Regions from separate parts of the Rhodococcus sp. ABRD24 genome, predicted to be linked through region 2. Evidence: riboswitches for the same ligand, from Rfam matches in the RefSeq annotation. Region 2 holds a riboswitch; the other holds the start of a gene.

Region 1 (15,783 bases), 340 kb from region 2:
TCGAACACCTGCGCAGCCGCACACCGCACCCCGAAGGGCACCGGTGCGGCCTTCAACCTTGCTCCGGGCGGGGTTTACCGAGCCACCCCAGTCACCTGAGGCGCTGGTGCGCTCTTACCGCACCTTTTCACCCTTACCGACGTCCGTGTCACAAGGACACAGCCATCGGCGGTTTGTTCTCTGTGGCACTGTCCCGCGAGTCACCTCGGGTTGCCGTTAGCAACCGCCCTGCTCTGTGGAGTCCGGACTTTCCTCGGCGCCGGGCCTGACACCTCGAGGATGTCGGTTCCCGTAGCCGCGGCCGCCCGGCCAACTCGTCCGCACGATCAGACTACTGGGTTCCGCCCCCACGTCCGAACCAGCGGTGTCGCACACCGGGGTTAGGGTCCGACCATGAGCAGATACGTAGCCCTCCTGCGCGGTGTCAACGTCGGCGGAGTCAACATCAAGATGGCGGATCTGCGACGGGTGTTCACCAGGCTCGGTTTCACTGACGTGAAGACCGTGCTGGCGTCGGGAAATGTGCTGTTCTCGGCCGGCACCTCGGACGCCGCGAAGCTGAAAGCGACGATCGAAGCGGCCCTGCGTGCCGAGTTCGGGTATGAGGCATGGGTGTTCGTTCTCGATCCGGCCACGCTCGAGCAGATCGTCGAGCAGTACCCCTTCGAGCCGGAACGCGAGGGCTGGCACCCATACGTGATGTTCATCGCAGACCCGGCCGTGCTCGCGCGACTCCTCGAGGTCCGCGACGATCTCGACCCGGAGATCGAACGGATCGCGGGCGGCGACGGCGTCCTGTACTGGGAGGTCGAACGGGGTATGACCCTCCAGAGCGCGTTCGGCAAGAGCACCGGGAAGCCTGAACTCAAGTCGGTAGCGACCACCCGGAACCTCAGGACACTGGTGAAGCTGTTGAAGTAGCCCCCGTCAGGCCCGCGCAGGCTCGCGCGTCTCGTCGGCAAAGGGATCTCCGTGCCGTGGTGCGCTGTACAGGTCCTCGTTCAGGATGCCCTCACGCTTGGCCACGATGGTGGGCACGAGCGCCTGCCCTGTCACATTGAGCGCAGTGCGCCCCATGTCGACAATCGGCTCGACAGCCAGCAGCAGGCCCACTCCCGCGAGTGGAAGTCCTAGCGTGGACAGCGTCAGCGTGAGCATCACGGTCGCGCCGGTCGTACCCGCGGTGGCGGCCGAACCGATCACCGAGACCACGACGATGAGCAGGTAGTCGGTCAGGCTGAGGTCGATACCGTAGAACTGAGCGACGAAGATCGCAGCGATCGCCGGGTAGACCGCGGCGCAGCCGTCCATCTTGGTGGTCGCGCCCAGTGGCACCGCGAACGACGCGTACTCCCGTGGCACACCGAGGTTGCGTTCGGTGACGCGCTCGGTGAGCGGCAAGGTTCCAATCGACGAGCGCGAAACGAATCCGAGCTGGGTGGCCGGCCACACACCAGTGAAAAAGCTCTTCACCGAAAGCCCGTGCACGCGAATCAGAATCGGGTAGACGACGAAGAACACGATCGCCAGTCCGATGTACACGGCGAGGGTGAACACACCCAGCTGACCGATCGCGTCCCAGCCGTAGGTGGCGACCGCCTTCGCGATCAGCGCGGCGGTACCGATCGGGGCCAGACGAATGATCCACCACAGCACCTTCTGCACGATCGCGAGCAGAGCGGCGTTGAAGTTCAGGAACGGCTCGGCCTTCTCCCCCACCTTGAGCGCGGCGATGCCGATCGCGATCGCGACGACGAGCAACTGCAGCACGTTGAAGCTCAGCGACGTCGTGGCGGAGAGACTTCCGCCGGCCTCACCGGAGATCGTCGTCCTCGCGCCGAGGCCGAGGAAGTTCTGCGGCACCAGTCCGGTGAGAAACGCCCACCACGAGCCGGACGACTTCGGCGCGGACGCCGTATCCGCGTCGACGGTGGTGTTGGCGCCGGGCTGGGTGATCAGGCCGACGACGATGCCGATCACCACCGAGATCAGCGCGGTGATCGCGAACCACAGCAACGTCTGGACCGCCAGTCGGGCGGCGTTGGCCACATTGCGCAGGTTCGCGATCGAGCTGACGATGGCGGTGAAGATCAGCGGAATCACCGCGACGGTCAGCAGCGCGACGTAGCTGGAACCGATGGTCCTGACCGTGCCGACAAGCCAATTGTCGTTGCCGTCGGCGGCGTCCGGAATGGACCGGGCAATCAGTCCGAGAACGACACCGATGATCAAACCCGCAACGATCTGCGGGCCGAAGGAGGTTGCCCACTTGGGCAGTGCGCGCCGGGGCGCGTCGAGGGTGGGGGCCGACATGAGGGCCTTTCGGGTGGAAATGTGGAAACGGCGGCGCACGACACTGCGCGCGCGACCGGAACAGGACGCGCGGAGGACTCGAGAAAGCCCGCCCGGGACTCGAAGGGTCTACCGGGATATCAGGCGTGACAGACCGCGCTCGCCTGCAGACAGTTGTCGACGTATCGGCGACAGGTCAGCAAGGCGTTCACAACGAAAGAGAATACGCACACCCATCGCATCCGGATCCATCCGGGCGGGGTCGTGTGGATTCCGGCAGGAGCGGGTACTCGGTAGGACACACGCCGCCCACCCCACCGCTGCCCATCGAGGAGCGACCGATGACGGACTCCGAGGGCCTCGCCCGCACCACGACCCAACTCACCACGACGGTCGTCGCCGTGGGCTTCCTGCTGATCGGAATTCTCGGATTCGTCCCGGGCGTCACGGCCAACCTCGACGACATCACCTGGGCCGGACCCGGAACGGAGGCCCGGATCCTCGGTGTGACGGAGGTGTCCGTCCTCCACAACATCGCGCACATCGTGGCCGGAGCAGTCGGACTCGCAATGTCCAGGACCCTCGCGGCCGCCGAGATGTTCCTCATCAGCGCAGGCCTGCTGAGTGTGCTGCACGGCGTATACGGCCTGGTGATCGATGCCGAGACGGCGTCGAACTTCATGCCGATCGACGAGGTCGGGAACTGGCTGCACCTCGTCGTCGGCGTCGGGCTGGTGTTTCTCGGCGTCGCACTCCCCAGGTACGACGACGGCCCTACAGATGCGACGTATCGTTGACCAGCCGCACCGAGGAGCCGCCGTCCGGGTAGAACTCGGCGATGCTCAGCGATGCGAGGTCCAGGTGCAGCCGGTAGAGCAGTGACGGTCCCGCATCGAGCGCCAGTTGCAGCAGCGTCTTGATCGGCGTGACGTGGGTGACGACGAGTATGTTCGATCCCGCGTACGACGTGGTCAGCTCGTCCCGGACGCGTTCGATTCGAGTGCGGACCTCATCGAAGCTCTCCCCTTCCGGGGGGCGTGCCGAGGTGTCCGACAGCCACCGTCCGTGCAGCTCTGGATCCCGCTGGGCGGCCTCGCCGAAGGTCAGTCCCTCCCACTTGCCGAAGTCCGTCTCGATGAGTCCCTCGTGGATGGTGACCGGCAGCCCCAGCGCTCGGGCCGCGACGTCCGCGGTCTCCAGCGCGCGGCCGAGCGGCGACGACACCACGGCGGCGACGGCGCCCTTCTCGGCAATCCGCTCGGCCGCAGCCCGTGCTTGCGCGCGGCCATGCTCCGTCAGCGGTGGGTTCCCACGACCGGAGTAGCGCCGCTCGACGGACAGTTCGGTCTGCCCGTGCCGCAACAACAGCATCCGGGAGGGGGCGCCAAGGGCGCCGGTCCACCCCGGCGCCTCGGCAGTGGCCCGTGCCGATGCCTCCGCTGCACCCGCGTCTATACCCGCGTCGGCGACAAAGCCAGAGGTGATCGGATCCTCGCCGTCCATCGCCTCGTTGGCCAGCCGGTCGGCGTGCGAGTTCTCTGCCCGTGGAATCCAGGAGTAGGTGACCCGCGCGAATGTTCCGGCCAGCTCCCGCGCCTGCCGTGCGAGCGGAATCATGTCGGGATGCTTGACCTTCCACCGTCCCGACATCTGCTCGACGATCAGCTTGGAGTCCATCCGGACATCCACCTCGCGGGCTCCGAGATCACGGGCCGCGGTCAGCCCGGCGATCAGACCTCGGTACTCGGCGACGTTGTTGGTAGTGACACCGAGGAACTCACGTCGCTCGGCGAGCACGCTGCGCCCGGCGGCGTCGAACACCACCGCGCCGTACCCAGCCGGGCCCGGGTTGCCCCTCGATCCGCCGTCAGTCTCGACGACGACCCGGTCGGAACTCACAGACCGGACTCCTTGGTACGCACCATGATTGCGCCACACTCGGGACAGCGGACGACAACCTCGGCCGCGGTGGCGGCGATCCGGGCGATCTCGCCACGGTCGATTTCGATTCGGCAGGCACCGCATCGTCGGGACTGCAACAGCGCCGCACCGACACCGCGCTGTTCGCGCTGCTTCTCGTAGATCGCGAGCAGCTCGTCCGGGAGCTGCTCCACGAGCGCGGACCGATCGACGTCACAACGCTGCTGCGCGGTCGCGAGGTCGGCGACGGCGTCGTCGCGGCGGCGCTCGGCGTCGATCAACTCGTCTTCGATCTGGGTCAGCTGCGCACCGGCGTGGTCATGGTCGGCCTGTGAGGCCTCGCGGCGCTCCATCACCTCGAGCAACTCGTCCTCGAGTACGCTCTGGCGGCGTTCGAGGCTGCTCAGCTCGTGCTGCAACTCGGAGAGCTGCTTGGCCCCCACCGTGCCGCCCTCGAGCAGCTTCCGGTCGCGGGCCTCACGCTGGCGGACGGCGTCCACCTCGCCCTCGAGCTTCTTGATGTCTCGGTCCAGGTCGTCGAGGACGATTTCGACGGAGACGGCCGCATCTTTGCGGGCGAGACGCTCAGCCTCGAGCCGCTCCACCTCCCGCTGTTCCGGCAGTGTCGAGCGACGGTGCGCTAGCCGGGCCAGCTCGGTGTCCACGCCGGCGAGCTGGAGAAGCTTGGACTGCACTGAGGGATCGACATTCACGCGTGGGAGCTCCTGCTGTGTTCTTGTATGCGGCGTACTTCGAGTTCATGCTCGGCCGGGCCGAGATCAGGTGTCAACCGTACCTCCGAGAACACCGTGCGCCGACCACATCGGTCCCCCACTTCAGTGACAGGCGACGCGACCCGCATCAGTGACAGGCGACGGTCCACGGATCCGTCCGCAGCTCGGTCACCCGCACGTCCCAGCCGTCCACATCGGAGAACCGCGCGTCGAGCACGTCCTTGGCCTGCGCGCACCACGGCTGCTCGCTGGCCCAGTGCGCGACATCGACCAGCGCCGGACCGCCCGTGCGCAGATGCTCGTCCGCAGGATGGTGACGCAGGTCCGCGGTCACGTAGGCATCGGCGCCGAGCGAGGACACGGTGTCCAGCAGTGAATCGCCCGATCCTCCGCACACCGCGACGGTGCGGATCTCCCGGTCCGGGTCACCGGCCGCTCGCACGCCCCACTCGGTGCGGGGCAGCACCGACGCAACCCGTGCAGTGAACTCACGCAGCGTTTGTGGCTGCGGCAGCTCGCCGATACGACCCAATCCCCGGCGTCCCGGGAAGTCCGCGGTCTCGAAGACGTCGAATGCCGGCTCCTCGTACGGGTGTGCCACCCGCAGCGCCGACAGCACTGCGGCGCGAGCCCTACGCGGTGCGATCATCTCGACGCGGTCCTCGGCAACCGACTCGACCTCGCCGACGGTGCCCAGGGTCGGATTCGCGCCGGGCACTGGCCGGAACTGGCCGTCCCCGGTCACCGTCCAACTGCACTCGCGGTAGTCGCCGAGCTCGCCTGCCCCTGCCGCGAACAGCGCGTCACGCACCCGCGCGGTGTCGGTGGTCGGCACCATCACGACCCACTTGTCGGTCACCATGTCGGGGATGGGAATCAGCGGACGTGTGCCCAGAAGGCCCAGCGCACCCGCAAGCGCGTCGGAGACACCCGGATCGGCGCGGTCGGCATTGGTGTGCGCGCTGTACAGCGCGCAGCCGCCACGGATCAGCCGGTGCAGCAATGCGCCCTTGGGGGTGTGGGCGCCGACGGTGTCGACGCCGCGCAGCAACAGCGGATGGTGTACCAGCAGCAACTGCGCGCCCGACGCCAGCGCATCGTCGACGACCGCGGCCGTTGCGTCCACCGCGACGACCACCTTGCGTACCTCGTCGGCCGGGTCGCCGGCGACGAGTCCGACCGAGTCCCACGACTCTGCGAGGGCCGGCGGATAGGCGGTCTCGAGGGCCGAGATCACGTCGGCCAGGGTCGGCGTCGTCAGGATTCTCGTCACGGCATCTCCCTCATCAGGTCCTTCATGGCGGCGATCAGCTGTTCGGTGTGCGGGCGCGGGCGCACCGCGACACGCAGAAAGTCCGGACCCAGGCCCGGGAAGGTGTCGCAGCGTCGCACCGCGATCCCCCGCGCCCTCAGGTGAGTGCGCATCCGCTCACCGTCGGACAGTCGCAAGAGCAGGAACGGCGCGGAGGCGGGCAAGTGGACATCCACGCCCGCGTCGCACAGCAATCCAGCCATGACAGCCCGGTCGGCGGCGATCCGCTCGGCGATCACACCGGCCTCGGCGACCGCGTCCGGTTCACTGCACGCGGTGATCGCCTCGAGCTGCAGGCTGCCGACCGGCCAATGTGCGCGCCCGTGCTGCAACCGCGCCAGTACGTCGGGGTGACCGAGCACGTAGCCGCACCGCAGCCCGGCCAGTGCCCACGTCTTCGTCAGGCTCCGCAGGACCAGGACATCCGGCAGAGAATGCGCGGCCACCGACTGCGTCTCCCCCGGCACCGCATCCATGAACGCCTCGTCGACCACCAGGATCCGGCCCGGACGCCGCAGCGCGAGAACGTCCGACGCCGGATGCAGCACCGAGGTGGGATTGGTCGGATTGCCGAGCACCACGAGGTCCGCGGAGTCCGGCACCGACGCCGGATCCAGCCGGTACGGCTCATCGAGGATCACGTGCCTCACCGGGACACCCGCCTCGCGCAACGCCAGTTCCGGCTCCGTGAACGACGGGTGGATCAGCGCGGCCTCTCGGATGTCGAGACGCGGGAGCATCGCAAATCCCTCGGCACCACCGGCCAGCGGCAGCACCTCCTCGGGTGCGCGCCCGTGCCGGGCCGCAACCTGTTCGCGTGCCCGCACGTCCGCGGCGACGGCCGGATAGGTGCCGAGACGTTCGAGCACACCGGCAAGCCTGCGCCGCAACCACTCCGGCGGTCCGTCACCCTGTACGTTGACCGCGAAGTCGAGCAGTCCCGGACCGGCCTCGGCGTCGCCGTGGTGCCGCAGACGAGCGAGGGTCTCCTCCGACGACCCTGCCGATCCCGAACCGAATTCCATAGCCGCCGAGCCTACGGCGCGTCAGATGGCGCACCTGCCCGGGCGTCTGTCCGCGGTGACAGCACCGTCTGTCCGCGGTGACAGCACAACGGCCGTGACAGCACAATGGTGCCGTGACACTCTCCTCTCCCGGCCACACATCGGCCCCCGTCGCGCCGGTCATGCTGTTCGACCTCGACGGCACCCTCACCGACTCCGCACCCGGCATTCACAACGGTTTCCGACACGCCCTCGCTGCGGTCCGCGGCCCCGAACCCACCCCGGAGATGCTGGCGACGGTGATCGGCCCGCCGCTGATGGATTCGATGCGCGGGATGGGACTCGGCGACGAGGCTACCGCGGCCGCGCTGACGGCCTACTTCGAGCGCTACGACGCGATCGGCTGGTCCGAGAACGCGGTCTACGAGGGCATCGAGTCGATGCTCACTTCCGCCCGTGGCACCGGAGCACGGCTGGCGGTGGCGACCTCGAAGACCGAGAAGTTCGCGGTCCGGATCCTCGAGCACTTCGGCCTCGCCGGGTACTTCGAGGTGATCGGCGGCGCGAGCAGCGACGGCCGTCGACGGGCGAAGGCCGACGTCATCGAGCATGTCCTCGGCGGGTTGGGCCTGCCCGCCGCGCCGGGCGGGACGTCCGGCGTCGTCATGATCGGCGACCGGGAACACGACGTCCACGGGGCCGCGCACTGGGGAATCCCCACCGTGTTCGTCGAGTGGGGCTACGGCACCCCCGAGGAGGCGCGGGGCGCGCAGTGGTCGGCGCCCACCGTCTCGCATCTCGAGCAGATCCTGGTCGGGGGTGCGTGAGATGACCATGATTCACGTCACGTTCGTGTGCACCGGCAACATCTGTCGCTCGCCGATGGCGGAGCGGATCTTCGCCGAACACGTGCGCCGCGCGGGATTGGACGGCCGGGTCCGGGTCAGCAGTGCGGGCACCCACGACTACCACGTCGGTGACGGTGCCGATCGGCGCACCGACGTGGTCCTCGAAGCAGCCGGCTACCCCACCGGGCATCGAGCTCAGCACGTCGGCGACGACCATCTGTCCGCCGACCTCGTCGTCGCGCTGGATCGCGGGCACGACCGGCTCCTGGCACACCGTGGTGTCCCGACCGACCGGCGCCGGCTGCTGCGCAGCTTCGACCCCGACGCGGACGGCGACTCGGTCCCCGACCCCTATTACGGCGATATCGCCGACTTCGAACTGGTCCGGGACCAGATCGAGGCCGCCGTACCCGGGCTGTTGGACTGGGTGCGGCAGAACTGACGGCTGCGCGAGCCAGTACCGTGGGAGACGTGCGAAGGCTCAAGTTTCTGCTGCGACCCGGCTGGCTGGCATTGGCAGCCGTGGTGGCCGGTTTCGCCTTCATGTGTTTCACCGTCCTGGCGCCGTGGCAGCTCGGCAAGAACACCAAGACCGAGGAGCGCAACGGCCTGCTCGAGCAGTCCATCAATGCCGACGCGGTGTCGATCGACACACTGATCGGTGGTACCGGTCCGGCCGAGGACGACGAGTGGCGCAAGGTCCTCGCGACCGGCACCTACGTACCCGACAGCGATCTGCTGGTCAGGCTCCGGTCGGTACAGGAGGCCCCGGCATACGAGGTGCTCACGCCGATGCGCCTCACCGGCGGCGAAACCCTGCTCGTCAATCGCGGTTTCGTGCGCCCGCTCGAGGGCACCCGGCCACCACCGATTCCGGCGCCCCCAGCCGGAGAGGTCACGGTGGAGGGCCGCATCCGGATGTCGGAGGTCACGGTTCCCGGCAAGGAGCCGATCAGCGAATCCGGAACCAGACAGGTCTACTTCATCGACTCGGGCCAGATCGGGCAGTTCATCGGCACCGACCTGATCAACGGCTACCTACAGCTCGACGACGCCCAGCCGGGCGGCCTCGGCACCATCCCGCTGCCGCAACTCGACGCCGGGCCCTATCTGTCCTACGGGCTGCAGTGGCTGGCGTTCGGCATCATGGCACCGCTCGGCTTGGCGTATTTCGTCCGCGCAGAGCTGCGCGAGCGGCGCAAGGCGAAGCAGTCCGCATCCGAACTTCCCGCCCCGGAACCGGCCACCGCGACGATTGTCCCTGTAGCGCCGGAGCCGACGGTCACCACCGACAGTCCCGTCGACGAGTTCGAGTTGCCGGCTCGCCGCCGCGGACTGCGCAAGAAGGATCCTGCTCCCGCGGCGCCGCTGACGGCGTCGGAGGCCAAGATGGCCGACCGGTACGGCAAGCAGCGCTGACCTCACGGAAGCAGCCCTCCGCACCAACGCGCGAAGCCGCCGACCCCTCGCGGGTATCGGCGGCGACGGCCGACGGCCAGAGCCAGGACTGCCGCAGTGACGGCCGCGCCCGCCTGGACGATCGACGACAAACGGGCGGCGCGCTCGAGATCGGCGACGTCGGGAGCCGGTCCCGAGCCGAGCGTCGGGCGCATCTCGATGCCGTGCGCGTACTCGGTTCGCCCGCCGAGCTGAATGCCCAGAGCGCCGGCGGTGGATGCTTCCGCCACCCCCGCGTTGGGGCTCGGATGATTCGACGCATCGCGCCACCACGCCGATACGGCCCCGCTCGCGGACCCACCCGCGGTCGGTGCCGCCGCGACAGTGAGCACACCGGTGAGACGGGCCGGGACGAAGTTCACCAGGTCGTCCCAGCGGGCGGCCGCCCACCCGAACCGGTTGTACTTGGCCGAGCGGTAGCCGATCATCGCGTCGAGCGTGTTCGATGCGCGATACGCGAGCAAACCGGGCACGCCCGCCACCGCACCCCAGAAGAGCGCGCCCACGGCCGCATCGGAGGTGTTCTCGGCGACCGATTCCAAGGTGGCGCGAGCGATGCCGTCCGCGTCGAGAACGCTCGGATCACGACCGCACAGCGACGGCAGCAGCGCGCGGGCAGCCGCCATGTCGTCGGCCTCCAGGTGCCGGGCCATGGTGCGTCCGGCACCCGCCAACGACGTGCCTCCCAGCACGGTCCACGTCGCCGCGGCGGTCACCGCGGCCTCCCCGGCCCAGCCGCAGCGCGCACCGAGGCGCTGAGCGATCGCTCCGCCCGCCGCTGTCGCGCCTACCAGGACCACGACGTGCGCCGCACCGGACAGTCGACTGTCGGCGTAGGTCCTCTGTTCCAATCTCATTGCAGCCAAACCGAATCCGGCCACCGGATGCCATCTCTTCGGGTCAGCGAACAGGCGGTCGGCGGCGTAGCCGAGCAGTAGACCGGCAGCACGCGCGGTGGGGCGCGAACGGCGGACGGGAACAACCCAACGGGATTTGCGAAGCACGATGGTATTCCTATCAACCCTGATGCCTCGGCAACCCACGGGTCTGCTGGCCGAACAGCCGCGGCACGGTTTCGACCTGGAGAAGGTCATCGACGCGCGCGGCATACGGCAGTGGACGGACATCGGGTTCTCGTCGATCTACCGCCTACTCGGCAAACTCCTCGCCGAGTCGTCCCGGTCACTGCACCGACGCGATCACTCGAGGCCAAGCAATGACGAACAAGCAGAACAGGTCAGCGCACCTGTGTAAGGCGCCTGTGCAAACCGATAGTATGTCGGGTGCAGTTGGTTCGCCTGCATTGGTCGTGAGGAGCCCCGAAGACCGGTGTCGGTGTCAAAGCATGTCCTTGTCCTTGGACTGAGCATGCGAAGAGGGAACCCGGTGGGAGTCCGGGACTGTCCCGCAGCGGTGAGTGGGAACGACCGCCGTCATCAGCACTGGGCCTCGAGCCTGGGAAGCGACGGCCAGTAGATCCGGTGTCAGCACAGGGCGCCCACGAGTCCGAAGACCTGCCTGCTGCGTCGGGTGCGCCGTGCCCGACGGTCCGCCGCCTCGGGGAATGGGCGTGTAGACCCGCTCGTGTCAAAGCCATACGCGTCTTCGGGGCTTCGAGGGGTGTACTCGTTCTGCCGGTGGTGGTCCATCCTGCGTAGGTAACTGGAGACATACCGTGACTACCCCTTTCACCGCGACCGTACTGGGCTCACCTCGTATCGGTCCCAACCGCGAACTCAAGAAGGCCGTCGAGGCCTACTGGGCCGGCCGTACCGACGCCGATGCGCTGGCCGAGGTCGGTGCGGCCCTGCGCCGACAGACGTGGACCGAGCTCCGCGACGCCGGCCTGGATTCGATCCCGATCAACACGTTCTCGTACTACGACCAGATGCTCGACACCGCCGTGATGCTCGGCGCCCTCCCGGAGCGAGTCGCGACCATCACCAACGGTCTCGATCGGTACTTCGCCGCAGCTCGCGGAACCGTCAGCGTGACGCCGCTGGAGATGACGAAGTGGTTCGACACCAACTACCACTACCTGGTTCCGGAGATCACCCCGTCGACATCGTTTTCCCTCGATGCATCGAAGGTGATCTCCGAACTCGGTGAGGCACTCGAACTCGGCGTGCCTGCGCGGCCCGTGATCATCGGCCCGGTCACATTCTTGCTGCTGTCGAAGGCAGTCGGCTCCGATGCGCCGCTGCTCGATCGGATAGACGAGCTCTTGCCGCTCTACGCCGAACTTCTCGGGCAGCTCCAGAGCGGTGGAGCGGAGTGGGTGCAGATCGACGAACCAGCACTGGTCGCAGACCGAACCGCCGGCGAGATCGCCGTCGCCAAGCAGGTTTACGACCATCTCGCCGCCGTTCCGCGACGTCCTGCCATCCTGGTGGCCTCGTACTTCGGCATCCTCGGCGAGGCCCTGCCCGCACTCGCGGCGACCGATGTCGAGGGACTTGCCGTCGACTTCGTTGCCAGAGCCGATGCTCCTGCCGCAATCCCCGAACTGGCCCGCAAGCACCTTGTTGCCGGTGTCGTCGACGGCCGAAACATCTGGCGCACCAACCTCGACCAGGCTTTGACCACCCTGGGCACCCTCGTCGGGAGCACTGGGTCGCTGGCAGTGTCGACTTCGTGCTCGCTCCTGCATGTGCCCTACACGCTCGATGCGGAGAAGAACCTCGACGCCGCTCTGCGGTCGTGGCTGGCTTTCGGGTCGGAAAAGGTCCAGGAGGTGGTGACCCTCGCCACCGCACTGACACAGGGCCGGGAAACGGTGGAAGGCTGCCTCGCGGCCGATCGAGCGGCACGATCGACGCGGGCCACCGATCCGCGCCTGCACGACGGCACCGTCCGCGACCGCCTCGAGTCGATCCTGGCTTCCGATCCGGGCCGGTCACCGGCCGATCAGCGTCGTAGGGCCCAGACCGGGCTGGACCTGCCGTTGCTGCCGACCACGACGATCGGCTCGTATCCGCAGACGACGGAGATCCGCGTCGCGCGCGCGGCCCTGCGTAAGGGCGAGATCACTGAGGCGGAATACCTCGATCGCATGCGCGCCGAGATCGCCGACGTCGTGGCCCTGCAGGAAGAGCTGGGGATCGACGTCCTGGTGCACGGTGAGCCCGAACGGAACGACATGGTCCAATACTTCGCCGAGCAGCTGGACGGGTTCTTCGCCACCAGCAACGGCTGGGTGCAGTCCTACGGCAGCCGCTGCGTGCGACCACCGATCCTCTACGGCGACGTCCGCCGGCCCGCCGCCATGACCGTCGACTGGATCACCTACGCACAATCGCTGACGAACCGCCCGGTCAAGGGCATGCTCACCGGCCCGGTGACGATCCTGGCGTGGTCGTTCGTGCGTGACGATCAGCCCCTGGCCGAGTCCGCGAATCAGGTTGCCCTGGCCATCCGCGACGAGACCGTCGATCTGCAGGGCGCCGGTATCCGTATCGTGCAGGTCGACGAGCCCGCACTGCGTGAGCTGCTCCCGCTGCGCGCTGCGGAGCAGCCTGCCTACCTGGACTGGGCTGTCGGATCGTTCCGACTCTCGACATCCGGTGTCGCGGACTCGACGCAGATCCACACCCATCTGTGCTATTCGGAGTTCGGTGAGGTGATCGATGCGATCGCGAACCTCGATGCGGATGTGACCTCGATCGAGGCGGCACGCTCACACATGGAGGTGCTCGACGATCTCAACGCCGTCGGGTTCGATCTGGGTGTCGGTCCGGGTGTCTACGACATCCATTCTCCCCGCGTTCCGAACGTCGAGGAGATCGTCACGTCGCTGCATGAAGCGCTGAAAGCCGTCCCCGCTGAGCGCTTGTGGGTCAATCCCGACTGTGGTCTCAAGACCCGCGGTCGCACCGAGGTCGAGGCGTCGCTGCGCAACATGGTGGACGCCGCGAAGCGGGTTCGCGCGGACCTCTGATCCGAAGGCTGTGGCACCGCACCGATCTGGTGCGGGGCCACAGCCCTGCGAGCTTCGGCACCGCTTTGGTCGTTCCTCGCCGACTCAACTGCCCGACCATTGTGCTCGTTCCTTCTGTAAGGATGCCAGCGTACATCTCAGGTGTCAGGGCATTGAGCTTCTCGGGTCGATCGAAGGTGACTGTGGTAACCGTGTCCACCTTCTCGACGATCAGGTTGCTGGTCGCGGTATGAGGTTCGGTCGACATCGCGATCGTTGTCATGGTGTCCTCAACGAGTTGGGAATGCACAAGCGTGGCGTGCGTCTTTCGTAGACGCTACCCATATTGCAGGCAAGACGAAATGCATTGTTTAAGAGTAGTTTTGAGGCTTCATTCGCGCGCATTCGAGAACTGCGCAAACCTGTTCGGCACGTTCACTGGCCGGAGCTGTCTTGGCCTTGGTCGAGTACCATTCGCGAAGATCGGCACATCTCACTCGGCGTGTTCTCGCCGATTGGTTCAGACGTTCCTGTTGCCTCTGCGTCGATTCAACTCGTCATACGCGTCGACCGGGTCACTTGATGACCACCAGGAGATCGTTGCGTTCGACCTGCCGCGCTCCGCGCCCACGGCGCCAAGGCAACACTGCGACCCGCACCGAGACTTCAGCGCGGGTCCGGGAGATTCAGGAGGTCCGGGAGATTCAGAAAAGGGGGCGCCCCGGGGTGCAGGAGCCGGTGATGCCAATGACCAGGCCCCGGGGCGCTGATCGTGGGCTCAGGCCACCACCGAGCGTTGCGGCACGCCGGTGTACTCACTGAGCGGTCGGATCAAGGCATTGGATTCGCCCTGTTCGATGATGTGCGCGGTCCATCCGGTGATGCGGCTCATCACGAAGATGGGGGTGAAGACCTCGACGTCGAAGCCCATCAGGTAGTACGCGGGCCCGGTGGGAAAGTCGAGATTGGGCTTGATGCCGGTGGCCTCGTTCATGGTCCGCTCGAGGATCTCGTAGATCCGGACCCACTTATCGCCGCCGGTCTGTGCGGCGACGTCGAAGAACGCCTTCCGCATCGTCGGGACACGCGAGTCGCCGTTCTTGTACACGCGGTGACCGAAGCCCATGACCTTGTCCTTGCGGGCCAACTTGTCCTTCATCCAAACCTCGGCGCGCTCGGGTTCGCCGATCTCGAGCATGTCGTGCATGACCGCCTCGTTGGCGCCGCCGTGCAGCGGACCCTTGAGGGTGCCGATCGCCGCGGTGACGGCGCTGTAGATGTCCGACAGCGTCGAGGTGACCACGCGAGCGGCGAAGGTCGACGCGTTGAAGCTGTGCTCCGCGTACAGGATCAGCGATACCTCGAACGCCCTGACGATCTCCCGATCCGGGATCTCGCCGAAGCACATGCCCAGGAAGTTCTCGGCGAATCCGAGATGGCTGTGCGGGGCGATCGGATCGAGCCCGCGGCGACGGCGATGATCGGCCGCGACGATGGTCGGCAGCACCGCCATCATGCGAAGCGCCTTCTCTCGATTGGCCTTCGGGGAGTTGTCCCACTCTTCCGGGTCCTCGGCCCCGAGGAAGCTGATCGCGGTGCGGACCACATCCATCGGGTGGCAGTTGTCCGGCAGCTTCGCCACCAGCGAGAGCAGCGAACGGTCGGCACGCCGACTGGCACGCTCGCGCTGGCAGAACAGCTCGAGCTGGGCATCGGTGGGCAGCTCACCGTTCCACAGGAGGTACGCGACCTGCTCGAAGCTGCAGTTGGCCGCCAGGTCCTGGACCGCGTAGCCACGGTAGGTCAGCGAGTTCGTCTCGGGTACAACCTTGGAGATCGCGGTGGTGTCGACGACAACACCGGCCAGGCCTTTGTAGATCGTCGGGACTGCATTCGTCATTGGTTCCCTCCGAGCGTGAAATTGAAGACTCCGGAATCGAATTCGTTGTAGCGCTCGTACTCGAGCAGTTCGTACAGCCGTGAGCGGGTCTGCATCTGGTCGAGCTGCCCCTCCTGCGTGCCGGTCGCGTGGATCTCGCGCAGGCCGCGTTCGATGGCGCCCATCGCCAGCCGCAGGGTGGTGACCGGGTAGATCACCGCGTTGTAGCCGATGTCCTCGAGGGTCTGCGCGGGGATCAGCTGGGACTTACCGAACTCGGTCATGTTCGCGAGCAGCGGGATATCCACGGCGGCACGGAACTTCGCGAAGTCTGCCTCAGTGTGCAGGGCCTCGGTGAAGATCAGGTCGGCGCCGGCGTCCGCGTAGGCCTTGGCTCGCTCGATCGCGGCGTCGATGCCC
Region 2 (15,783 bases):
ACCACGGCCAGGTCGTGCTCGCGGGCCGCCCGGCGCATCAGTTCGACCAGCGCGACCCGGGACGGGACGTCCAGGAACGCGGTCGGTTCGTCGAGAACGAGTAGCGTCGGCTCCTGCGCGAGGGCGCGGGCGCTGAGGATCCGCTGTCGTTCGCCGTCGGACATCTCGGCGGCCGGACGGTCCGCGAGGTGGTTCGCGCCCACCGCGTCCAGAGCCCAGGACACCACCTCGTGATCGTGATGACTCATCCTGCCGCCGAGCCCGAGGTGTGGGGTACGGCCGAGCCCGGCGAGTTCGCGGCCGGACAGCATTCCGGGCTCGACCCGTTCCGTGAGCACCACGGCGATCGCCCGGGCGATCTCGTCGGCCGCCATGTCGCGGATGTTCCTGCCGCCCAGCGTGATCTGGCCACCGAGCGCCGGCTGCAACCCGCAGATCGTGCGCAACAGTGTGGACTTGCCGCTGCCGTTGGGGCCGAGCAGTACGGTCAGTTCACCCTGCCGTGCGGTGGCACAGAGCCCGGAGGTGACGGCCCGGGCGACAGATGGGCGAAAGGTCCGCCGCGTCGAGTAACCGGTGGTGGTTCCGGACAGCCGTAGGGCGACGTCGCCGGTGGACTCCGCCGGTGCGGACGAGTTCGTGGTGTCGGGGTTCACAGGGAGGCTCCATCGATTCCGCGTCGAGCCCGGATGAGCACGGTGATCACGATGGGGGCGCCGATCATCGCGGTCACCGCGTTGAGTGGAAGTACTCGGTCGCTGTTCGGGACCTGGCTGACGATGCCGCAGGCGAGTGCCACCGCGGAACCCATCAACATCACCGTGGGCATCAGTGCCCGATGGTCCGAGGTACCGATGGCCAGGCGTGCCAGGTGCGGGACCGCGAGTCCGAGGAATCCGATCGGTCCGCAGAACGCGGTGGTGACGCCGGCGAGCAACGAGGCTGCCAGCAGTGTGATCAGCCGTGCACGACGGACATCGATGCCCATGGTTCGGGCGTAGCCCTCTCCGAGAAGCAGTGCGTTGAGAGGGCGCACGGTGGCCAGGGCCGCCGCTGCGGCGGCGATCACGATCGGTGCCATCAGCGCCAGGTCGGACCACGTCGTCGAGGCGAAGCTGCCCAGCCCCCACAGCAGGAACAGTTGCGCGCGTACCGGATCGGCGTACACCAGCAGGACGCTGACGACCGCGGTGGTAGCGGATCCGACCATCACGCCGACCAGGAGCAACGTCACGGAAGAGCGGACCCAGCGCGAGAGGAGCAGGACCAGCAGCAGCACCAGGGCCGCGCCGCTCGCGGCGGCCAGCACGACGCCGGCCCGTCCCATTCCGGCGAGTCCGGCCGTGAAGGATGCGGATCCCGCGGTGCCGGCCGTGATGACGACCAGCGCCACACCGAGGCTCGCGCCTGAGCTCGCGCCGAGCACGTAGGGGTCGGCGAGCGCGTTGCGGAACAGGGTCTGCATCTGCAGTCCCGCTATGCCGAGGGCTGCACCGGCGATGACCGCAGTCAGCGCGCGTGGCAGTCGTAGTTCGTGCACCACCACCTGCCAGCGTGGGTCCGAGGGTTCGGCACCGAGGACGACGCGGATCGTGTCGGCAAGCGGGACGCGGACCGGTCCGAGGACCAGCGCCAGCAGGAACAGTGCCGCGGTGGCCGCGATGAGGCAGGCCATCGCGACAGCTGCTCTACGGGAGAAGGCTCTGGGCCGGGCAGTGGCGTCCCGCCCGCCCGCCGCCCCGGTATGCGGGGCCGGAGGGCGGGTCAGGAGTGTCGTCATGCCCGGGGTACCGGCCGGTAGAACGCGAACTCGTGGTCGGGGGAGAGTTCGGGGTGCACGATCGCAACGAGGTCGCCGAGGACGAGGTCGGGGCGCAGGACACCGAGCTGGTAGAAGTTGTTTCCACCGTCGGGGCCCACATCCTTGGTGCCGGACCACACCTGCCCGTCTTTGACCGCGGTCAGCTGTCCGTAGCGCTGATCCTCGTCGGTCGCGTCGGCCGTGCTCGCCCAGTCGCTCATCACGATCCAGGTGGGGGCGGTGCCACCCTGCGTGTACACCGTCTCGAAGTTCAGTTGGAGGCTGCCGGTGGACGGGTCACCCTCCCACGGGTAGCTGGCCCCCGCGTCCCGCAGCAGCTGGCCGACGTAGCTGCCACCCGCCGGCATGTACCAGGTGCCCTGGTACATGGTTCCCGGCAGGACCGGCTGCTTCGCAACTCCGGCCGCGGTGGCGGCAACCTTCTCGTAGTCGCTGCGGATCGTCGTGAAGAGCGCCGCTGCCTCTGCTTCGGTACCGGTGAGGGCGGCCATCATCTTGACCCACTCGGCGCGGCCGAGGGCGGTGGACTCGAGGTATTCCGCGTTGGCCACCACCGGGATGCCGGCGGAGCGCAGCTTCACATAGGACGGATCGTCCGTGCCCTGAGTCATCAGCACGTCCGGATCCGCCGTGACGACCTTCTCGACGTTGACGGTCTTTCCGGATGCGTACTCGGTGATCTTGCCCTCTGCGATCCGCGCGCGAATGTCTTCGCCGTTGACGTTGCCGGCATTCGCGACTCCCGTCAGGATGTCGAGTTGACCGAGTTCGGTGATGAGCGGCAGATGGGTGGTCGACCCCGAGTACAGGCTCGTGATCGGCGTCGTGATCTTCGGTGCGGTGGCGAGTCCGCCGGACAGTTCCGGTTCGGGGGCGCCGCACTTGACCAGCACGTACGACTCGGGGGAGGCCCCGGGGAACGGCTGGTTCACCGTGAGGACCTGGTAGCTGCCGTGGTAGTCGATGCTGAAGTTCTTTGCATCCGACAGGGTCGACTTGTCGGGGAAGTAGTCGGTGTTCGCGTCGAAGTCGGTGATGCAGCCGCGGGCGTCCAGCGTGGTGCCGGACGCCCTCTCGGATGTCGAGGAGCAGCCTGCGAGCAGCAGGCTCACGGCGGTGACTACGGAAAGTGCGGTGGTCGTGGACCGTTGGGACATGGGTTCTCCACAGATGAGCGGGATGGTTGGCTTCGGCTCAACTCGTTCTCAGGTACGCGAGCGACGCGAACCAGGCCGACTTCGCGGACTGAAATCTGACGAACGAGGTTGGCCTGACGAAGGGCGATGACGCTTCAGCGCGGAATCGGGCGTCAGGCTCGACAGTGGAGAGGGTCGCCGCCGGAGCGGTCACCACCGGGCGACGTGGGGCGAGGACGGTAAGACAACGCGAGGTTCAGCATGGTGGACTAGCCACCTCTCTCAGGGAAATCCGCCCCGAATAGGAGGTTGCGATGACGGGAGTCTCCTGGCTCTCGGATCGGCACTTCCCTCCGCCTTCCGGTCGTTGACCGTGGCGTGTGGAGGGTCGCTCCCCGAATACAGTGGCGGGACCGCGCCGGCTTCGCACCGGCTTCCTCTTTCGTCATCACCTGACTGGGGCATTCTTGCACGCGAGGCTGCCCATGCGAAATCCTGCGAAATCCTGACGGCGGGAAGCGAGTACGATGGGCTGCCGGTCGGTGGTGTCGGTGGCGCGGAGGATCAAGGCGTGGCGAAGAAGCAGAGTCCTCGGCGGATTCCTGTCGTTCTGGTCGCCGGATTCCTGGGCTCGGGGAAGACCAGCCTGCTCAATCACCTACTGCGCAACAACGGCGGCACTCGCATCGGCGTGATCGTCAACGACTTCGGCTCGGTCAATGTCGATTCGATGATGGTTGCCGGACAGGTCGATTCGATGATGGCGCTGAGCAACGGCTGCCTCTGCTGCGCGGTGGACGTGAGCGACATGGACGCGATGCTGAACCGGCTGGCGCATCGCAAGTCGGAGATCGACGTCATCGTCGTCGAGGCCAGTGGATTGGCTGAGCCGCGCAACATGATTCGTCTGATTCTCGGCAGCGAGAACGAGTACATCACCTACGGCGGACTGGTCATGGTCGTCGACGGCGCCGAGTACCCGAGCAGTCGGGCGCGACATCCGGAACTCGACCAACACATCGCGCTTGCGGATCTGGTCGTCCTCAACAAGACCGACCGGATCGACGAGGAGGCCCACGACACCTTGCTCAGTGAGGTGTGCCGGATCAATCCCCGGGCCGCGGTTGTCTCGACCGTGCACGGGCGGGTGGATCCGGGGTTGCTGTTCGATCGGACGCCGCGCCGCGAGCCCCGGCCGGGTGAGCAGTTGACGTTCGACGATCTCCTCGCCGAGGAACACGACCACGATCACGGAGAGTGTGGGGACCGGCACATCCATTCGATGTACGAGAGTGTGACTTTCGCATCGGCGTTGCCGATGCATCCTCGCCGACTCATCCGGTTCCTCGAGAATCAGCCAGCCGGCTTGTACCGGATCAAGGGATACGTGTACTTCGGGGTTCCCGGCTACCAGCAGAAGTATTTGCTGCAGGTCGTCGGGGACCACGTCAGCTTCCATCCGCAGCGCTGGGAGCCAGGGGAGGGACGGCGCACCGAGCTCGTCGTCATCGGCACCGACCTGGACCCGGACTCGGTCGATGCGCTGCTCGACTCGTGCGTGGAATCCGAGGCCGAGGGCCTCGGCGCCGACACGATGATGGGTGTGCACAGGTACACCGCGTCCGTGTGATCCGGATGGCGAGTTCGGATGGGAGGGCTCCGGCTACCGTGGAGTCGTGACCGAGTCTCTTGTTTCCGTGTACGAAGCTATCCGTCGACGCCGCGATGTCCGTGCCGAGTTCAGCGGTGACCTGATCCCCGACGAGACGCTGCAGCGCGTCCTGGGCGCGGCCCACGCGGCACCGAGCGTCGGCAACACCCAGCCCTGGGATTTCGTCGTGGTGCGTCGCCCCGACACCCTCGAGGCCTTTGCCGAGCACGTCGCGGGCCGCCGGCGGGCGTTCGCCGCTTCTCTGCCCGAGGATCGCCGGAAGACGTTCGACCCCATCAAGATCGAGGGAATCCGGGAGAGCGGCACGGGAATCGTCGTCACGTATGACCCGTCCCGCGGCGGTGACAACATCCTCGGCCGGCACACCATCGACGACACCGGGCTGTTCTCGGCGGTGCTGGCCATCCAGAACCTCTGGCTGGCCGCGGCCGCCGAGAACATCGGTGTCGGTTGGGTGTCCTTCTACGAGGAGGACTTCCTCACCGAACTGCTCGATATCCCGGCACCGGTGCGTCCCATCGCGTGGCTGTGCGTCGGGAAGGTCGAGCAGTTCCAGGAGGTCCCGGACCTCGAGCGCTTCGGTTGGCGGACGCGCCGGGATCTGGCCGACGCGATCCACTGGGAACGCTACTGAAGGCGGTAGCCGGGTCAGCCGCGGCGTCGGCTTCCGCCGCTGCGCGGTGCGCCTGAGCCGGAACCGGCGGCGGCGCCCGAACCGGCGCGTCGCCGTCCGCCGCCGACAGCCTCGGACCGCGGACCGCGGCCACCCTGTCCGGCGCCTCGGCCACCCTGCCCGGAGCCGCCGCGGGCCGGACGGGCTCCGCCCTGGCGTCGGCCGTCTCCGCCGGCGGGCTTCTCGGACTTGGGGGCGGGCGGCACGTGGGCCGCGGGCTCGCCGACCAGACGGGTCACATGCTCGGACTCCGCGGTCACCTGGACCGGGGTGACCTTGATCGCGGCCTTGCGCATCAGCACCTGCAGGTCCTTGCGCTGTTCCGGCAGCACGATGGTGACGACATCACCGGCGCTGCCGGCGCGCGCGGTGCGCCCCGAGCGGTGCAGGTATGCCTTGTGCTCGGCCGGCGGATCGACGTGGACAACGAGTTCGACGTCATCGACGTGGACGCCGCGGGCAGCGACGTCGGTGGCGACGAGGACCCGCGCGGAGCCCTCGGAGAATGCAGCCAGGTTGCGGTCACGCGCAGCCTGGGACAAGTTGCCGTGCAGATCGACGGACGGGATCCCGGCCTCGGTGAGCTGCCGGGCCAGCTTGCGGGCCTGGTGCTTGGTCCGCATGAACAGGATGCGCCGGCCCTGACCGGACGCCAGCTTCTGGACGAGGTTCTTCTTGGCTTCCACACCGTTGACGTCGAAGACGTGGTGGGTCATCGCGGCAACGGGGGAGTTGGCCTCGTCGACGGAGTGCAGCACCTCGTTGTGGAGGAAACGCTTGACCAGCTTGTCGACGCCGTTGTCCAGCGTCGCCGAGAACAGCAGACGCTGGCCGCTCTGTGGGGTCGCGTTGAGGATGCGGGTGACTCCGGGCAGGAAGCCGAGGTCGGCCATGTGGTCGGCCTCGTCGAGAATTGTCATCTCGATGCCGTCGAGCGAGACGAAGCCCTGCTTCATCAGGTCCTCGAGGCGGCCGGGGCACGCGACGACGATGTCGACGCCGCCCTTGAGCGCACTGACCTGACGGTGCTGGGACACGCCGCCGAAGATCGTGGTGACGCGCAGATCGTGGGCGTTCGCGAGCGGCTCGAGGGCCGCGGTGATCTGCGTGGCCAGCTCGCGGGTGGGGGCGAGTACGAGGCCGCGGGGCTTACCCGGACGGCGCTTGCCGCCGGCGAGCCGTGCGGCCAACGGGATCGAGAACGCGAGGGTCTTGCCGCTGCCTGTCTTACCTCGGCCGAGGACGTCGCGTCCGGCCAGGGTGTCGGGAAGGGTGTCGACCTGAATCGGGAACGCGGTGGTGATGCCGCCTGCCGACAGAGCGGTCACGATCGGACCGGGAACTCCGAGGGAGGCGAAGGACACGGGGGCGGACTCGCCGGACGGGGATGTAGCGCTGGTGGACAAGGTTGTCGGTGCCTTTCGGGCATTCGTGCACACCCGAACGGCCGGGAGCTTCCCGGTGCACGGCCTGCACAAGATGGCGACATTGCCGGTAGGCAAGATCGATCGCCGCAAGAATTGCCTGTGCTGGTGCACTCGCCGACGGGCGTGGATGCCCGTTCAGGGCACCGAGCGCGAGGCTCGGATCCGGCGCGAAGTGAAAGCGTTCTACGACGCTGGATGTCTCGCAAGCGGACCTCCAGTGCTTCCACCATACCGGGTCAAGGTTTCCAGGTCGGCTTCGGGCGACTACAGACCGACCCATTCGGAGATGCCGCTCGCGAACTGTTGGCGCTTCCAGATCGGTACCTCGGCCTTGATGCACTCCACCAGCTCGGCGCATGCGGCGAACGCCTCGGCGCGGTGCGGGGCGGCGACCGCCGCAACCAGCGCCAGATCGCCGATGGTCAACTGGCCCACGCGATGTACCGCGGCGACCGGTAGCCCGCTACGCGCAGACACGCGCTCGCAGCAGCGCCGCAGGAATCGTTCGGCGTCGGGGTGTGCCTGGTACTCGAGGGCGGAAACGGAACGTCCGCCGTCGTGATCGCGGACCACGCCTGTGAAAACCACCACAGCACCGTGTTCAGGCCCGGCGACGGCCGCGTCGACGACCGCGGGATCGAGCAGTTCGGCGGAGATCCGGGCGAGTAGTTCACTCATCGTGCGCACCGCCGCCGGCAACCTGTGCCAGCAGATGATCGAGGAGTGGTCCCAGAACCGCCAGCCCATCCTTCACCCCGCCCGGTGAGCCGGGCAGGTTGACCACGAGGGTGCGGCCGGACAGACCCGCGACCCCGCGGCTGAGCGCCGCGTGCGGGGTCACCTCGGTGCCTCGACGGCGCATCTCTTCGGCGATGCCGGGCAGTTCGCGGTCGAGGACGGCGCGCGTCGCCTCCGGAGTGGCATCGGTGGGGGAGGCGCCGGTGCCACCGGTGCTGATCACGAGGGAAGGGCCGTCGGAGAGGGCGTCGGCCAGGCCGGCCGCGATGTCGGCATCCGCGTAGACCAACGGTCCGCGGACGCTGAATCCGCGGCCGCCGAGCCAGTCGGCGATCTGCGGTCCGGTGGTGTCGGGCCGCGTGCCGCGTGCCCCGCCGGTGGATGCGACCAGGACCGTGGCGGACCCGGGCCGGATGCCGGAGGTGGTGGCGGGATCCGGCGGGTGAACCGTAGGCTCGTCGCGCCGCCAGTGGCCGCGCTTGCCGCCCTCCTTGGTGAGCAGACGTACCCGGTCGAGGGTGGCGGCGGGGTCGACGGCCTTGACCATGTCGTGCAGCGTCAGCCCGGCCACCGCGACCGCGGTGAGGGCCTCCATCTCGACGCCCGTGGGGCCCTTGGTTTTCGCGGTGGCCTCGATGGTGATGGAGGTGTCGGTGAAGCCGAACTCCACCTTCACCGACGACAACGCCAACTGATGGCACAGCGGGATCAGCTCGGAGGTCTTCTTGGCGCCCGAGATTCCGGCGATGCGGGCGGTGGCGAGGACGTCGGCCTTGGGTAGGTCGTCGGTGCGGACGAGTGCGATCACCTCGGGGGTGGTCACCAGTTCGCCGGCGGCGACCGCGATTCGCGTCGTGTCCGACTTTGCGCTCACATCCACCATCCGGGCCCGGCCCGCGCCGTCCAGATGGGTCAATTCACCTATGTTCTGCTCGCTCACGACAGGGGCCACACCTTCACTCGCTCACCCGCGTCGAGGACCGTCGCCTCGGCGGGAACATCGATCAACACATCGGCCCATGCGAATGCCGCCACCAGGTGGGACCCGGGCCCGGAGACCACCTCGACGCTGTCGGCGGTGCGGCGGCCACGCAGGAACTGCCGCTTGCCGGCTACCGACGTCACGGGGTGCGCGAGTTCGGCTTCCTCGATCGGGACGGGAGGCACGCCCGTCGCGCGTCGCAGCAGCGGACGCAGGAACACCTCGAACGAGACCATCGTGCTCACCGGGTTACCCGGGAACGTGAGCACGGGGACGCCGTCGACCACGGCCGTGCCCTGTGGTCCGCCGGGCTGCATCGCCACCGGGCCGAACCACGCGCCGGCCTCACCGAGGACATCCCGGACCACCTCGAAGTCGCCCATCGACACCCCACCGGAGGTGATGACCAGCTCGGCGCGGGCCACCGCCCGACGCAGGGCCGCGCGGAAGACTTCAGGCTCGTCGGTGCTGCGGTCCACCGTCGCGACCTCGACGCCCTCGGCCCGCAGGCTCGCCGCAAGCGCCGCGCCGTTGGAGTCGTAGATCTGCCCGGGGGCCAGGATGGTTCCGGCGTCCGCCAGTTCCGCGCCGGTGGTGATGACGGACACGCGCGGACGAGTGTGTACGGCCACCGACGTCAAGCCCACCGCCGCGAGCACCCCGAGATGTCGGGGCGCGAGAACAGCTCCGGCCGGCAGCAGCAGGGTGCCGGTGCGCACGTCGCTGCCGCGGTCCCGGACGTACTCGCCGGCGGCGCGCGAGCGCAGGACGGTGACCTTGCCGTCGGTGATCTCCGTGTCCTCCACCGGGACAATCGCATCGGCGCCCTCAGGAATCACGGCACCGGTCATGATGCGCATCGCGGTGCCGGGCACGTGGGCATCCGGGCACGCCGGACCGGCGGCGATGGTGCCCAGGATCGGCAGGGTCGTCGGAGCTACGGCGATGGCTGCGGCGTCGACGGCGAATCCGTCCATCTGCGAGTTGCGGAACATCGGCAGATCCACCGGCGAGGCGATGTCGTGGGAGAGCGCGCGACCCAGCGCGTCCTCGATGCGGACCGATTCGGATGGTCGCGTCAGGAGGGGGGTGAGGAGCTCCGCCACCTCGGCGGCGTGCTCCGCGACGGATCGCGCGCGCGATCCGATGCCGTGCCTGTGCTCCCGCGGTGCCATGACAGCCAATCCTAGGCATCTCCATCGCACTCGGGAGTCTCGGCGGCGGCATACTGATCGCATGACGGTGGTACGAACGGGGACGGTGGTGGACGTCGGCATTCCTGCTGTGCGGACCGCTCCCGACGTGGCCGGGCGGCCCGACGTCCCCGAGCTGGTCGACAGCTTCGGCCGGGTCGCACGGGACCTGCGCGTGTCGATCACCGAGAAGTGCTCGCTGCGCTGCACGTACTGCATGCCGGCGGAAGGCCTGCCCGCAGTCCCTCGGACACAGTTGCTCACCACCGACGAGATCGTCCGGCTGGTGGGCGTCGCCGTGCATCGTCTCGGGGTGCGGGAGGTGCGGTTCACCGGCGGCGAGCCGTTGATGCGCCGCGACCTCGAGGACATAGTCGCCGGCTGTGCCGAGCGAGTGCCCGGGATCCCCCTGGCGATGACCACCAACGCGGTCGGCCTCGAGCATCGTGCCGACGCGCTGGCACGCGCTGGACTCACCCGGGTGAACGTCTCGCTGGACACCGTCGACCGTGCACACTTCGCGGAGCTCACCCGCCGAGATCGGTTGCCCTCCGTGCTCACCGGGATCCGCGCCGCGCAGCAGGCCGGACTCGCCCCGATGAAGATCAATGCCGTATTGATGTCCGAAACCCTCAGTGGTGCAGCAGAGTTGCTCGAATGGTGTCTCGCGGCGGGATGTGCGTTGCGGTTCATCGAGCAGATGCCGCTGGATGCCGACCACGAGTGGGCCAGGGAGAACATGGTCGGCGCGCAGGCCCTGCTGAACGTGCTCGGGGCCCGGTTCGCGCTCGAGGAGATCGGCCGCGAGGATCCGTCCTCCCCGGCAGAGGAATGGCTGGTGAACGGGGGTCCGGCCACCGTCGGGATCATCGGCTCGGTGACCCGCCCGTTCTGCGAGGACTGCGACCGCACCCGGCTCACCGCGGAGGGCACGGTCCGGTCATGCCTGTTCAGTGACCAGGAGGTCGATCTGCGCGATGCGCTGCGATCCGGTGCCACGGACGAGGACCTCGCGTTGCTGTGGCGCGCGGCGATGTGGGGCAAGTGGGCCGGGCACGGCATCAACGCGGCGGGATTCATTCCCCCACAACGCAGTATGGGAGCGATCGGTGGATGAAGCGGCTGTGTCGTCCGTGGGTGTTCAGGTGCGGTACTTCGCGGCCGCGGCGGACGCCGCCGGCTGTACCGAGGAGTCACTGTTGCTGCGACCGGATGCGGATCTGGGCGCGCTCAAGGCTGTGCTGATCGACCGCTACGGCGATCGAATGGCGCGGATTCTCGACGTCGCGGCGTTCCTCGTCGATTCCGATCTCACTAGGGATCTCACTCGTCCGGCGACGGGGCAGGTGGACGTGCTGCCGCCGTTCGCGGGCGGCTGATCGGCAGGGGTCACCAGGCGGATGATGCCCGCTGGACGTCCAGTTCGATGAGCCGAGGCTCCCCAGCGACCCGGTCGCGATTCTGGCCGAGCGCCGCACCGACGGCGTGCACCACTGCGCCTGCGGACGCCACTACGTTCTCGGTACTGGCTCGTAGCCCAGAGGAAGTCAGCAGTGCGACCAGCTCACGGGGCCATCACCAGGGTCCGAGCGAATTTACTGTCGTAACGTACTCGCATACTGTGCGGGTGCGATCTGAGGTGCCCCCTGCCGCTACACGCGCCCTCCCGGGCAGCGTGACCCGCCGGACCATGTCCCGAAAAGGCAAAGGATCAGAACAATGAGCCCGAGACGTAGCATGCGTCGCGGGGCGGCTGGTGTGCTTGCTGCGGTGAACGCGCAGCTGGGCCGTCCGATCTCGACACCTCTGGAGTCTGAAGCCATCGCCCGGACTGCGTTCCTCGAGCTTGATCAGCTGCCCGCGGCGGATTTGGCCCCTTTGTCCGAACTGTCGAACCTGACCGAACTGCGATTGCATGGAGAGGCAGTGATCGATCTTCGCCCGCTGTCGACGCTGACCGCGTTGCAGAGGCTCGACCTGCGTTGGTCGCCTGTGCGGGAGCTGTCCCCGTTGGCGGGTCTGCACGGTCTCACCCATCTCTACCTCAGCGGAACGGAGGTCAATGATGTGTCCCCGCTTGCCAGTCTGACCGGACTTGAGTTTCTGGACCTGCGCTGGACGCCACTCCGGGACGTCGACCCCCTGGGGGGCCTGAGCGGCCTCACCTGCCTCAAGCTCGCGGGGACCGAGGTGGTCGATGTGGCTGCGTTGGCGGGTCTGACGGGCCTGACCTGGCTCGACCTCGAGGGGACCTCGATCACGGACGTCTCGCCACTGGCCGGCTTGCCGCATCTGAGAATGCTCGAACTCTCCGGATCACACGTCACAGATGTTTCCTCGCTGCACGGTATGGCCAACCTGACTGTCATCGACGGGTGAGTGGACGGAGGGACGACTGGGTGCGTCGCTCCCCGAGATGGAGCGGGTCGCTGCGGTCCCTGCCAGGGAGCCGCTGTGCGGCTCGATGGCGGTGGCGTCAAGCTGCCGTCGATCGCGTCGCTGCGCTCCACTCGAAACCGAAATAGCATTCTCGCCAAGATTGTTCACCGTCACCCTCGCGAGGTCCGCCGTGGGGAAAGCGAGACGGGGACGCACTGCGCGCGCCCGCGCCACGGCCCGAAATCGTGCACGCCAACACATCACACTGCGCAAGAACTCCCGACCGCGGATGTACCAATTTGATTCACAAATGTTTTTGCACCACAAGACAATTCAAAACCCGCCCTCACGCCGCCCCTACGCGCACCACACACCACCCCCAGGCCACCCCGCCCGGCCCGAGCACACCACCCACACCACACACCCGCCCAAAGTGCCGGCCCCACCCACCCCGCAACCGCCGGCCCCACCCGGGACACGCCATCACCCCAGCTCACACACCAAAACGGCCCCCACACCTAAAAACCTCGGTCCACTCGATCACCACAGTCCGCATCGTCGGCATCAGTTTCCTTCCCCACCCACGCGGGCGGGACATGCCATCAGTGCAGGTCAAGCCGCGTCGTTGTCGGTCCAGGGTTCGCCGTCGCGCTCCTCGATGTAGTCCCCGCCCGGCGGGTCGTCGTAGTGTCCCAGCAGCGCGCCCCCGCCTTCTCGGATGCTGCTGCCAGGTTCTCGTCCCGGGCGTGCTTCCAGTCGTCCCAGTGCCAGCCCGCGCCCGCGTCGATACTCGCCGCCGAGGAACGCCTCGGATCTGGTGAAGGCGATCGCTGGGGCTGACCCCGCCCGCCGGGAATGTGTCAGTTCTCGCGCCACCACGTGTCGAGTGGCGTGACCGGGACGGTCCGTTTGTGGCGCGTGTTCAGATACATCCGCTCCAGCTTCTCGGCGATTTCGGCGGTCACGGTCTTGCCCTCGAGGTAGTCGTCGATTTCGGTGTAGGTCACGCCCAATGCGACCTCGTCGGGCAGGGACGGCCGGTTGTCCTCGAGGTCTGCGGTCGGCACCTTGCGCCATGTGCTGTCGGGCGCGCCGAGCTCGCGCAGCAGGGCTGCGCCCTGACGCTTCGTGAGCCCGGTGAGCGGGGTCAGGTCCACGCCGCCGTCGCCGAACTTGGTGAAGAACCCGGTGAGCGCTTCGGCAGCGTGATCGGTGCCTACCACGAGATACCCGAGCTCTCCGGCAATTGCGTACTGGATCATCATCCGCTCGCGCGCTTTGATGTTGCCGCGCACGAAGTCCCGCAGCAGTCCGCCGTCGCCGAGGAGTCCGCGCATTGCCTGCGATGCTTCGGCGATCGTCGCGTCGGCGCCGGGCTTCACGTTGACGGTCAGCGAGCGGTCCGGCGCGATGAACTTCAGGGCCACCTGCGCGTCCTCCTCGTCGAACTGCGTCCCGTACGGCAGGCGGACGGTGATGAATTCGGCGGAATGGCCCTCAGCCCGCAGTTCCTCGGCGGCCAGCTGGCTGAGCCGTCCGGCGAGCGTGCTGTCCTGGCCGCCGCTGATCCCGAGTACGAGGCCCTGCGCGGGGGTGGATCGCAGATAGTCCTTGATGAACTGCACGCGGTCGCGGATCTCGCTCGCAGGATCGACTATCGGCCTCACACCCAGGTCCTCGATGATCCGCGCACGTAGATTCGCCATGGCGAGAACTGTAGCGAGCACGGGTCGGCTCCGCATTCGCGCGAGTGGACACGGCAGGATGTGATCCGGGCGCCGACAGGCGCCGGGACACAGGACGAGTTCTGGAGGCGTGCATGAGTCGGACCGGCATCCTTGTAGTCAGCGCCACCGAGTCCGAGGCGGCGCACGTGCCCGATGGTGTCGACGTCGTCGTCACCGGGATCGGCAAGGTCGCGGCCGCAGTCGCGGTGACCCGCGCGCTCGCGTCGTATCCGGCCGATCGGCTACCGCTCGTGGTCAACATCGGCACCGCCGGCGCCTTGCACACCCATCACACCGGGCTCTACCTGCCCTCGGCAGTGGTCAACCACGACATCAGCAGCACGGTGCTGCGCTCACTCGGATACCCGGTGCGCGATGTGATCGAACTCGACGACGGCGACGGTTCCGTGCTCGCCACCGGCGATTCGTTCATCTCCGACGCCGAGGTGCGGGATGCCCTCGCCACCCGTGCCGACCTGGTGGACATGGAGGGCTTCGCGGTGGCGTTCGCGTGCGCGGAACTAGGAGCCCGCTGCCGTCTGGCCAAGCATGTCAGCGATCAGGCCGACGACTCTGCACTGGACTGGCCGTCACAGGTGGACGCCAGTGCCCGCGTTCTCGGCGCCTGGCTGCGCGACCTCCGCTGAGGGCGGGTGGTGTTCGCCTACTCTCCTCGCAGACCCAGGCCGAGACCGTCCGGCCGCATCAGCTTCATGGTGTCGGCGTCGATCGCGTAGGTGACCTCACCGTCGAGCACCGCGAGGACCGCACGCTCAACCTCGGTGACATCGGTGGGGCAGGTCAGGTGGGTGGTCACCAGCGGTCCGAACGTGATGGTGCCGTTGCCCAGCTGCGCCGGACCGTTGAAGCGGTTGCAGCCGGTGGTGCCTGTCGCCCGGCCGTTCTCGGCGATGGTGAGCGTCGGCGCCGACGTCTCGAGCGCGGTCGACGTGCTGACCGCGTCGGGGCTGATCAGGGTGTCGACCACCCACGTCGTCCCGATGACGGGCCGATCGGGACTCGTCACCGTCTTGGCAGTCAGCGAGACCGTCGTTTCGGGCGAAACGAGGGTGAGTGTTTCGGCGTCCAGCTTCCAGGTCGGTCTGGCTGCGAAGAAGTCGGTCATCCACTTGTCGGCACCCGCGATGTCGCCGGGACAGGCCATCATCGTCGTCGCGATCGGGCCGGTGTTCACGATGCCGCCGGCGAGCTCGACGCTGCCCACCCCGCGGTTGCAGCCCGCGCTCATTGCGATCTGCCCGGGCTGGGGGAAGGCGACCTCGAGTGGGCCGCCGCCGGGAATGGGAGTGCCTGAGACGTCCGTGGAGAAGAACGTCCGGCCCCACAGGGCGTCGGCGGGCGATGCCGGCGCCACCTCGGCACTGGTTTCCGTCGACACCGTGGTGGTCGAGCCGTCGTCGGAACTGTTGCCGCACGCGGAGAGCGCGGCGGCGGACAGGAGGACGAGAGCTACCAGGCGTGTGCGCATGCGCACACCCTAATCCGGGAGGGCGTCGATCCGCGCGATCCTCAGGGCCAGGTCCTGCCAGCCGTCGGCGATCCGCTCGATCGGCATCCCGAGCGTGCGGCACTGGTACAGGACCAGGGCCGCGTCGAGTGGGGCGAGCAGCGCGGTTCCGAGTAGTTCGACGTCGCCGTCGACCTGGGCGTCCGTCAGGAGGGTCACGATGTGTCGAAGGCTGACCGCCCGTGCTGGACCGGAGAACCGGAACTCGGGGGAGTTCTCGGCTGCCCGGAGGATGTCGCCCTGGACTGCCACCATGTCGAGCCGGGCGCGGCCGAAAGCAACGAGGCGGACGATGGGATCGGCGTCCGGGCCGAGCGGCGGCGGGCCGAACATGAACGCGTGCTGCAGTTCGCGTTCGGTGTGGTCGAGCATCGCGTTCATCAGACCCGAACGGCTGCCGAAGCGCCGGAACACCGTGCCCTTGCCCACTCCTGCCTTCGCGGCGACGACCTCCATCGTGACGGCATCGACGCCCCGTTCCGCAACGAGAGTAGCGGCTGCGTCGA

What was found. A riboswitch is a leader RNA that binds a small molecule or an ion and turns the genes downstream of it on or off. The one in region 2 is predicted to bind cobalamin.
Region 1: it holds a riboswitch for cobalamin, as region 2 does, so the genes downstream of both, metE (5-methyltetrahydropteroyltriglutamate--homocysteine S-methyltransferase) here and ERC79_RS04035 (ABC transporter substrate-binding protein) in region 2, are expected to answer to the same signal.

The regions. Positions count from the first base shown of each region.
Region 1 is NZ_CP035319.1:565,899-581,681, forward strand. It holds RNA gene rnpB (RNase P RNA component class A) at 1-317, opposite strand, end outside; gene ERC79_RS02405 (DUF1697 domain-containing protein) at 394-921, shown strand; gene ERC79_RS02410 (dicarboxylate/amino acid:cation symporter) at 928-2,313, opposite strand; gene ERC79_RS02415 (DUF4383 domain-containing protein) at 2,634-3,089, shown strand; gene ERC79_RS02420 (bifunctional RNase H/acid phosphatase) at 3,067-4,191, opposite strand; gene ERC79_RS02425 (C4-type zinc ribbon domain-containing protein) at 4,188-4,925, opposite strand; gene ERC79_RS02430 (Nif3-like dinuclear metal center hexameric protein) at 5,074-6,207, opposite strand; gene cobC (Rv2231c family pyridoxal phosphate-dependent protein CobC) at 6,216-7,283, opposite strand; gene ERC79_RS02440 (HAD hydrolase-like protein) at 7,445-8,089, shown strand; gene ERC79_RS02445 (low molecular weight protein-tyrosine-phosphatase) at 8,097-8,552, shown strand; gene ERC79_RS02450 (SURF1 family protein) at 8,582-9,529, shown strand; gene ERC79_RS02455 (cobalamin biosynthesis protein) at 9,532-10,572, opposite strand; gene ERC79_RS02460 (hypothetical protein) at 10,595-10,822, shown strand; cobalamin riboswitch at 10,897-11,105, shown strand; gene metE (5-methyltetrahydropteroyltriglutamate--homocysteine S-methyltransferase) at 11,244-13,505, shown strand; gene ERC79_RS02470 (bifunctional 2-methylcitrate synthase/citrate synthase) at 14,263-15,384, opposite strand; gene prpB (methylisocitrate lyase) at 15,381-15,783, opposite strand, start outside.
Region 2 is NZ_CP035319.1:905,590-921,372, reverse strand. It holds gene ERC79_RS04045 (ATP-binding cassette domain-containing protein) at 1-656, opposite strand, end outside; gene ERC79_RS04040 (iron ABC transporter permease) at 653-1,675, opposite strand; gene ERC79_RS04035 (ABC transporter substrate-binding protein) at 1,777-2,979, opposite strand; cobalamin riboswitch at 3,259-3,450, opposite strand; gene ERC79_RS04030 (GTP-binding protein) at 3,530-4,588, shown strand; gene bluB (5,6-dimethylbenzimidazole synthase) at 4,635-5,264, shown strand; gene ERC79_RS04020 (DEAD/DEAH box helicase) at 5,279-6,631, opposite strand; gene ERC79_RS04015 (molybdenum cofactor biosynthesis protein MoaE) at 6,995-7,408, opposite strand; gene moaCB (bifunctional molybdenum cofactor biosynthesis protein MoaC/MoaB) at 7,401-8,393, opposite strand; gene glp (gephyrin-like molybdotransferase Glp) at 8,405-9,625, opposite strand; gene moaA (GTP 3',8-cyclase MoaA) at 9,687-10,760, shown strand; gene ERC79_RS03995 (MoaD/ThiS family protein) at 10,753-11,022, shown strand; gene ERC79_RS03990 (leucine-rich repeat domain-containing protein) at 11,363-12,022, shown strand; gene nadE (ammonia-dependent NAD(+) synthetase) at 12,883-13,728, opposite strand; gene ERC79_RS03980 (nucleosidase) at 13,842-14,396, shown strand; gene ERC79_RS03975 (META domain-containing protein) at 14,414-15,238, opposite strand; gene ERC79_RS03970 (TetR/AcrR family transcriptional regulator) at 15,248-15,783, opposite strand, start outside.